DNA from 3 places in the Ruminococcus sp. AM26-12LB genome. Region 1 is predicted to be linked to each of the others. Evidence: predicted binding sites of a transcription regulator. Region 1 holds the regulator's gene; each other region holds the start of a gene.
What was found. The regulator LexA, encoded in region 1, represses DNA repair genes until DNA is damaged. The targets are predictions, from matches to a motif close to CNAACANNTGTTNG.
Positions count from the first base shown of each region.

Region 2: a site for LexA is predicted at 1,887-1,900, ahead of uvrB (excinuclease ABC subunit UvrB). Genes of this name have one in related genera too.
Region 3: a site for LexA is predicted at 1,467-1,480, ahead of recA (recombinase RecA). Genes of this name have one in related genera too.

Region 1 is NZ_QUJX01000006.1:103,816-107,105, forward strand. It holds gene nadD (nicotinate-nucleotide adenylyltransferase) at 1-9, shown strand, start outside; gene yqeK (bis(5'-nucleosyl)-tetraphosphatase (symmetrical) YqeK) at 1-610, shown strand, start outside; gene rsfS (ribosome silencing factor) at 617-982, shown strand; gene lexA (transcriptional repressor LexA) at 1,162-1,782, opposite strand; gene DW694_RS06020 (HlyD family efflux transporter periplasmic adaptor subunit) at 1,997-3,290, shown strand, end outside.
Region 2 is NZ_QUJX01000004.1:56,717-60,006, forward strand. It holds gene uvrB (excinuclease ABC subunit UvrB) at 1-1,752, opposite strand, end outside; gene DW694_RS03575 (amidohydrolase) at 1,983-3,290, opposite strand, start outside.
Region 3 is NZ_QUJX01000004.1:116,758-120,047, forward strand. It holds gene DW694_RS03830 (regulatory protein RecX) at 1-360, opposite strand, end outside; gene recA (recombinase RecA) at 364-1,416, opposite strand; gene uraA (uracil permease) at 1,681-2,931, opposite strand; gene pepT (peptidase T) at 3,120-3,290, shown strand, end outside.

The DNA of each region.
Region 1 (3,290 bases):
AAAATATGATTTTATCAAGATAAAAAAGAAACTTTCCAAATATCTGGATGAGGCCAGATTTGAGCATACAATGGGGGTTATGTACACTTGTGCTGCGCTTGCCATGGTTTATGATTATGATCTGGAGGATGCACAGGCTGCAGGACTTCTTCATGACAGTGCAAAGTGTATTCCTAATAAAAAGAAACTGAAGCTGTGCAGCCAGCATGATATTCCGGTATCAGATTTTGAAAAGGATCATCCGTTTCTTCTTCATGCCAAACTGGGGGCTTATGTGGCCAGCAGTAAATATGATATTAAAGACGAAGAGATCCTGACAGCGATCACTTATCATACAACAGGAAGACCGGGAATGAGCCTTCTTGAGAAGATCGTATATATTTCAGACTATATTGAACCAATGCGTGACAAAGCTCCGAATCTTGCGAAGGTGCGAAAGATTGCTTTTGAAGATCTGGATGAGTGTATGTATGAGATTTTAAAGGATACACTGGAATATCTGGAGGAAAATCCCAAGGAAATCGACAGTACGACTAGGGATGCTTATGTTTATTATAAAGAACTCCATGACAGAAAAATGCAGGATGCAGCCAACAGACAGGAGGATTAAAATTCTATGAGTATCGAAAAAGAGATGGTCCGGATCGCCTGCAAGGCACTGGATGATAAAAAAGCAAAGGATATCAAGATTATTGATATCCATGAGGTTTCCGTGATCGCAGATTATTTTGTGATTGCAAGTGCTTCCAACCAGAATCAGGTACAGGCAATGGTTGACAATGCAGATGAAATGCTTGGCCGTGCCGGATATGAAGCAAAACAGATCGAGGGAACCAGAAACTCCAGCTGGGTCCTCATGGATTACGGTGATATGATCATCCATATCTTTGATGAGGAAAACAGACTTTTCTACGATCTTGAGAGGATTTGGAGAGACGGCAAGATTCTTGATGCGGAAGAATTTCTTGGTGAGAATGAGTAAAATTTGTTATATTAGTTTACTGTAAAAATATTATGTGAACTAAATAAGAAGAAATCAAAAAGCAGAAGTTTTCTGTTGAAAAAGAAAAGAGAGATATCTTTGTGGGGCTGTACAGCTACCTTAAAGATATCTCTCTTTTTAAATCACATTACATTGGGTGGGATCTGTTGTTTATATTTTCATGAAAAGAAACGAAATACACCAAATACTTTGCCGAGGATCTGCAGATTACCGGTGATGATGATCGGTTCCATATTGTCGTTCTCCGGCTGAAGTCGATAATAACCATTTTCTTTGTAGAAAGTCTTAACTGTTGCAGAATCATCGATCAGAGCAACTACCATGTCGCCGTTTTCTGCTGTTGCCTGCTGCTTTACAAGAACCTGATCTCCATCAAAAATACCTGCATTGATCATACTGTCGCCTTTGACAGTCAGCATGAAACTTTGTTCATTGGGCATATATTCAGCCGGGATCGGAAAGTAAGCATCGATATTTTCCACTGCCAGGATCGGCTGTCCGGCAGCAACAGTGCCTACAAGAGGAACATTGACAACCTCGCGGCGGACCAGATTGAAATTATCATCAATGATCTCGATCGCACGGGGCTTGGTGGCATCTCTGCGGATATATCCGTTTTTTTCCAGAGCTTCCAGATGGGAGTGAACGGAAGATGTGGATTTCAGGTTTACTGCTTCACAGATTTCACGGACGGAGGGCGGAAAACCTCTGTTAAGGATCTCATTTTTCATATAATCCAGTATTTCCTGCTGCTTTTTACTGATTCTGCCATATGTCATGTGTACTTACCTCCCTGGGTTGATTTTATCTGCTGTCGACCATAATATGACAGCATCACGAAATTATATTTTGAATAGTATAACATACTTTTGAAAAAATGGCAAACGGATATTCGGAAAGTATGTTCGCACGTTTTAAAGCTTGTATTCATTTAAATAAAATGTTACAATAAAACGAACTTTAAGAGATGAACGATGTAAAGGAGGCATTCATTTGCCGGATAATAAAGTACATTCCGGAAAAACTCCGGGATTCTTAGCAAAGCTTCGTAAAATTTTTGGTCTGAACATTGGAACTGTAATGTTCGGAGCAATTTTTATCTATATGATCTTTAGTGTGATTCTTTATCTTACAGCTTCTCATATGGAATCTTATCAGGTTCCCTCCGGTCCGTTATCCATGAATGAGACATACACAGGGCTGGCGATCATGACAGAGAACGTAGTGCAGGCAGATGCGGGCGGTTACGTTACATATTACGCAAGGGAAGGTACCAAGATCAATGCCAACGGTGCTGTCTACAGCCTGAACAGTTCAAGATCTGCAGACAATGTAACCTCTCTGAGCAGAGAGGAACTGGCGGATATACGCAGTAATATGCAAAGCTTTTCCAAAGGATTTGATCCCAGCAAATTCAACAGTGCCTATAGTTTTAAATATCAGCTCAATGGAAGCATCCTTCAGTATGCTTCAGACAGTTCGGGAGCTTCTTCTGCAAGCACGACGTCTGAAGATGGAGAGGAAGCCACAGTTACAACTATAGTTTCCAGTGATCCAAATATCCGCCGTGCGCAGACAGACGGGATCATCCTGTATTCTACAGATGGCTACGAAACCAAAACCGTTGATAATGTCACAGCTGCTGATTTTGATCAGAATTCCTATCAGGAAACGGATCTGAAAACAGATGGACAGATAAAGGCCGGAGATGATATTTATACGATCATTACAGATGAACTCTGGAGTCTTTTGATCCCTTTAAGTGAGAAGCAGGCTGCTAATCTGAAGGAGCGTACATCGATCCGCGTCAAGTTCCTGAAAGATGATCTGACGCAGACAGGAGACTTTTCAATCATGGAGATCGATGGGGCTAAATACGGTAAGATTGATTTTAATAAGGGACTGATCCGATATGCGTCAGACCGGTTTCTGGAAATAGAACTTGTCACGAACAATGTGACAGGTTTAAAGATCCCGTTATCTTCTATCGTAACGAAGGAGTTTTATGCAATACCTTCCAAATATCTTACGACGGATGATGAAACACAGCAATCCGGATTTATGCTTTCCGGCAGAAATAAAAAAGGCGACAGTACGACAACCTTTGTCAGTGCCGGTATTTATGGCCGTGATGAGATCACAGACAAAGAAACACAGGAAACAAGCTATATTTATTACGTAGACAAGAATAAATTTAAAGAAGGCGATGCTCTTGTTGAGCCGGATAGTGGAGAGAAGTTTATCATCGGAGATACAGAAGTTCTGGAGGGAGTTTTCTGTGTCAATC
Region 2 (3,290 bases), on a different contig from region 1:
TGGAGTGATGCCATGCTCCCTGTTGTAAGCCTCCTGTATCGCTCTCCTTCTTTCTGTCTCCGAGATTGCTTTTTCCATGGATTCTGTCATGTTATCCGCATACATGATCACATGGCCTTCGCTGTTCCGGGCAGCACGGCCGATAGTCTGTACCAGGGATGTTTCCGAACGAAGGAAGCCTTCCTTATCTGCATCCAAGATCGCTACCAGTGTAATCTCCGGAATATCCAGTCCTTCTCGCAGAAGGTTGATCCCGACTAGCACATCAAATACATCCAGACGCATATCACGGATGATTTCCGCACGTTCCAGAGTGTCAATGTCTGAATGAAGGTATCGGACACGGATTCCCAGATCCTTCATATAATCGGTAAGGTCCTCTGCCATACGTTTGGTCAGGGTCGTGATCAGGACTTTATTTTTCTTTTCAATTTCCTTATTTACTTCTGCTACAAGATCATCGATCTGTCCTTCGATCGGACGCACCTCCACCTTCGGATCAAGAAGCCCTGTAGGACGGATAATCTGCTCTGCGCGGAGAAGCTCATGGTCATATTCATATTCTCCCGGTGTCGCAGATACAAACATTACCTGGTCAAGCTTGTTCTCGAATTCATCAAAGCTCAATGGACGGTTATCCTTAGCAGATGGAAGTCGGAAGCCGTAATCCACCAGTGTCTGTTTACGGCTCTGATCACCGGCATACATACCGCCAACCTGGGGAACTGTCTTATGGGACTCATCTATAATAAGTAAAAAATCATCTCCGAAGTAATCCATCAGTGTATACGGTGGCTGCCCCGGTGCAAGCCCTGTCAGGTGCCTGGAGTAGTTCTCGATCCCGGAGCAGAATCCCGTTTCCTTCATCATTTCCACATCAAAGTTGGTACGCTCCGCAATTCTCTGAGCCTCGATCAGCTTATCCTCACTTTTAAAGTATTCCACCTGCTGCTTCATCTCTTCCAAAATGGCATCTGCTGCACGACGGATCTGCTCCTGAGGCACAACGTAATGAGATGCAGGGAAAATCGCTGCATGGCTTTCCACACTTTTGATCTCTCCGGTAAGCACATCGATATCTGTGATACGCTCGATCTCATCTCCAAAAAATTCCACACGCACCGCCCGGTCTGTAGAGTTAGCCGGAAAGATCTCCAGCACATCGCCACGCACCCGGAATGTTCCTCGGTGGAAATCCATCTCATTTCTTGTGTACTGGATATCGATCAGCTGTTTGATGACCTCATCACGGTCCTTCTCCATTCCAGGGCGAAGAGAGATCATCATATCAAAAAACTCCTGAGGTGCACCTAAGCCATAGATACAGGATACCGACGAAACCACGATCACATCCTTGCGCTCACATAAGGCTGCTGTGGCGGAGAGACGGAGCTTATCGATCTCATCGTTAGTGGATGCATCCTTAGCGATGTAGGTATCTGTGGACGGGACATAAGCCTCCGGCTGGTAGTAGTCGTAGTAGGAGACAAAATACTCCACTGCGTTCTCAGGGAAAAATTCCTTAAACTCACCGTACAGCTGTGCTGCCAGTGTTTTGTTGTGCGCAAGTACCAAAGTTGGTTTGTTAAGCTTTGCGATGACGTTCGCCATGGTAAACGTCTTACCGGAGCCTGTGACACCCAGCAAAGTCTCGAACTGGTTGCCTTCCTTAAAACCCTTGACCAGTTTTTCGATAGCCTGAGGCTGGTCTCCTGTGGGTTGGTATTCGGAGTGTAATTTGAAATGATCCATACGGTTCTCCTTGTTGTTCTGAAATTTGTGGATATGTAAATACTGCCTGTTACTATATGTAAAGAGAGTGCTTTTATCTTTATTATTGTTGCTTTTACAGTATATCATTCAGAGTAAAAAAAGTATAGGGCAACCGAATATTTGTTCTATACTTTTTACTGCACCACACAAAAAGGCAGAGCCTGCTCCACTCAGACTCTGCCTCTCACTTTTTTCTTTTTATACTGCCGTTATTCTTCTACTTTTCTCTCATAAACGATCTCACCGCCAAGAACTGTCATATCCACTTTCGTGGTCTTGATCTCATCCGGGTCGATCTCATAGATATCCTTCTCGATAACTACGAAGTCCGCATTTTTACCCACTTCGATGGTTCCGTTCTCTTCTTCTGTATAGGAAGCGTAAGCTGCGTTTTTTGTAAAAAGCTTCACCGCTTCATCCACAGACATTTTTTCGGACGGGATCCATCCTTCCTCAGGCTGGCCCTTTATATTTTTGCGGGTGACTGCAAAATAAATATTCTCCATGGCATCAAAGCTTACCACAGGAGCATCCGAACCGCCGGACGTATGGATTCCCATATCCAGCATGCTCTTCCATGCATACACCTTATCCATACGGTGTGCGCCGATGGCAGGTTCCACTGTGTTCATATCCAGATCGATAAATACCGGCTGGATATATGCCAGAAGATCCTGGTCTTTCATCCCCTGCAAAATACGCGGATTGGTGATCTGGCAATGTACGATACCATGTCTGCCCTTTTTATTATCCTTCCGGTAAGGAGACTTCGCAACTGCCTCAATAACCATATCCATGGCCCTGTCACCGATACAGTGTACTGCCGCCTGCATCTGATGCCGGTCAAAAAAAGCAAACAGATCATCAAGCTCCTCCTGACTGAATGTGATGATCCCGGTATTTCCCGGCGAATCCTCGTAAGGCTCATTCATGGCCGCTGTTCTTGCACCAAGGGAACCATCCTGGATCAGCTTCATCGGTCCGATCGTAAAGTGATCTCCCCTCTGCCCGGTACGATATCCTTCCTCGATAAAAGCCTTCGCATCCTCCGCCCGCTCAAAAAGGCACTGCTCATAATGGCGGATACTCAGCTCTCCTCTGGCATCCAGTGCCTTGTAGGAGGCCATGATCCGACGCCAGTTTTTCCCCGGAAGGGAGGCAAGATCATCGGACTGTACACCTGTAAATCCACATTCATTCAGCTTCTTCGCACTGTATTTGATGTAGCCTTCCACTTCTTCCTGGGATGGTGCTTCCAGCACAGATGAATAAAACTGTACTGCATTTTCCTTCAGAAGTCCGGTATCCAGATCAACCTCCTTCTCAATCTCCGGGAACTCCGGGATTTTTTTCAGAAGCTCCAGACCGCAGCTGTTGCACACAGCCACATGCCCGCAGACACGCACCATAATGATGGGGATTTCCGTTGAGAGCGCATCCAGCTCATCCTTATGCGGATAGCGTGGCTTATCAAAATGCTCCTCATTCCAGCCTCTGCAGTAGAGCCAGGTCAGCTT
Region 3 (3,290 bases), on a different contig from region 1:
CGGCGCATATTTCTTCTCGATCGTCCTGCGTAATACCTCCCGCTCGTCCGGTTCCAGAAGCTCTTCCATCTCATTCCAGGCATCTAGGGCAGTCTGACGGTCCACACCCTTTAACTGAAGTTCCGAGAGGATCTTCTGACGGCTCCTGGTTTCCATGCGGAAGGAGATATAGGTTCTGGCATAACGGGCATCGTTGATATACCCATAGGACTTCACATAAGCAATGGCATCTTCTACTGCCTCCGGTGAAAATTCAGCCTGACGGAGTTTATCCGTCAGGCCTTTCTCTGTGCGATCCATATGTTCCAGAAGCCGCATGGCTTTCTTTCTTGCACGGTTTCGTTCTTCCAGATCCAGCATGGATTACTCTTCCTTCTCTGTATCTTCTGCCTGTACTGCTGCTTCCGCTGTCTCATCTGCCGGATCCAGATGATAATGTACACGAACCTTCTTCTCGATCTCATCGCGGATCTCCGGATGCTCTCTCAGGAATAATTTGGCATTCTCACGTCCCTGTCCGATCTTATCCCCCTCATATGCATACCAGGCTCCGCTCTTGTTTACGATGGAGCATTCTGCAGCCAGATCCAGGATATCTCCCTCTCTGGAAATACCGGTTCCGAACATGATATCAAACTCTGCCTGCTTAAATGGCGGAGCCACCTTGTTCTTAACTACTTTCACACGGGTGTGGTTTCCAACCATCTCACCACCCTGCTTCAATGTTTCCACACGGCGTACATCCATACGGACAGATGCATAGAATTTCAGCGCACGTCCACCGGTTGTAGTTTCCGGATTGCCAAACATCACTCCAACCTTCTCACGAAGCTGGTTGATAAAGATCACCACGCAGTTGGACTTGCTGATAACAGCCGTCAGTTTACGGAGTGCCTGTGACATCAGACGGGCCTGCAGACCTACATGGCTGTCTCCCATATCTCCTTCGATCTCAGCCTTGGGGACCAGGGCTGCAACAGAGTCCACGATCACGATATCCACAGCACCGGAACGTACCATAGTCTCTGTGATCTCCAGCGCCTGCTCTCCGTTATCCGGCTGTGAAATATAAAGGTTGTCGATATCAACACCTATACTCTTGGCATAAACAGGATCAAGAGCATGCTCCGCATCGATAAATCCTGCGATTCCGCCTCTCTTCTGCACTTCAGCGACCATATGTAAGGCTACCGTTGTCTTACCACTGGACTCCGGTCCGTAGATCTCCACGATACGTCCCTTGGGAACACCACCTACACCAAGGGCGATATCCAGGCTTAAGCATCCTGTGGGAACTGCCTCCACCTGCATATGGGAACTGGAATCTCCAAGCTTCATGACAGAGCCTTTACCGAACTGTTTCTCAATATTTCCAAGAGCCGCTTCCAGCGCCTTCTGCTTCTCTTCACTGATCATTATGTAATCTCCTATTCTTTATTCTCTTTCTAATCAGGTTTCCTTTAATCCGAACCTTTGTTCGTGTTTTCTGTATTACATAGTATTATAAAACGGAATGATTGTCAATAAGATACTTGAAAATCCCTCTGTTTTTTTGTTGACAGGATCTCTGAAAATCCGACAAAAGGCTTCCCATACATGATTTCTTTTTCCTCTCTGAATGCAAAAAAGCAGATAAAAAGATTTCCCTCTTCATCTGCTTTTTATGCAATATATTTCCTGTCACTGATCGTTGGTCAGCTTCAGTTTGTCCAGAATATAGAATACAAGGCTTAATGCCATGGCAACCACACATGCCAGCACCATACCGGTAAGCTCAACATTTCCAAGCTTCAGGGCAATTCCGGAAAGACCTACAACAAAAACAACGCTTGTCAGCGTCAGATTTCTGGACTTGCTGTAATCCACGTGATTGTCAACCAGCATACGAAGACCGGAGGTTCCGATCATTCCGTAAAGAAGGAAGGAAATCCCACCGATCACCGGACCGGGAATGGTACTGATCAGGGCTGCCAGTTTACCAAGGAAGGAACAGCAGATAGAAAGCACTGCCGCACCACCGATCACCTGTACACTGTAAACCTTTGTCACTGCCATGACACCGATGTTCTCACCGTAAGTAGTTGTCGGCACAGAACCAAGGCATCCGGAAACTGTGGTAGAGAAGAAATCCGCAAACAGGGATCTGTGGAGACCCGGATCTTTCAGAAGATTTCTTCCAACGATCTTTCCGGTTACGATCTGATGGCCGATATGCTCGGAGGTTACCAGAAGCAATGCCGGAAAGATCGTCATAATGGCCTCAAAATCAAATTTCGGAGATGTAAAGTTGGGAAGAGCCAAAAATGCCGCTTCCCTTACCTGTGTAAAATCCAGAAGCCCGCATGCACCTGCTGCCACATATCCCGCAATGATCGCGATCAGGATCGGAATCACAGAAAGGAAGCCCCGGAACAGGATCTGCCCGAATACCGCAACTCCAAGTGTGACCAGAAATACGATCACATTCTTCGGATCTACCTTCTCATCCAGAAGTCCTGCCGTACTTGCTGCATTTCCCGCAAGTTCCAGACCGATCAGTGCCACTACCGGTCCCATTGCCGCTGTAGGAAGCACGATATCGATCCAGTCTGTTCCGCACTGGCGGACGATCAATGCCACGCACATACCAGCAATACCCAGAACAACGAAACCACCAAGGGCATACTCATATCCATACTTGCTGATCACCAGAAGAGCCGGTGAAAGGAAGGCAAAACTGGAGCCCAAATAAGCCGGTGCCTTTCCTTTTGTGATGAAAATAAAAAGGAGTGTTCCCACACCATTCATCAGAAGCACAATAGCCGGACTGATACCAAAAAGGAATGGCACCAGTACGGATGCTCCGAACATGGCGAACATATGCTGGATACTTAACGGTATCAGCATCTTTGCAGGTACTTTTTCTTCGACCTGTATGATTCTTTTTTCCACTCTCAAATCCTCCTGTTTTTTATTATCTCACAGATTATAGCACAGGTTTTCACATCGTGGGATATTTTTTCTGAAAATATACGGATACTGTGTGGTATACTGTTATTATCTCCGGAAAAACAGAACGGCTTCATAAATGCGGCCATAACCTGTTCCGGATAGATTTTTTCAGAAAGGAATATTCTTCTATGAAAGCATACCAACGACTTCTATCCTATATAAAAATATCCACCCCCAGCAATGAAGAAAGCTCTTCTTCCCCCTCTTCCCAGTGCCAGTTTGACCTGGCCCGGCTTCTTGTGGAGGAACTGAAAGGCCTTGGGATCTCTGATGTGTCTCTGGATGAACACTGTTACGTT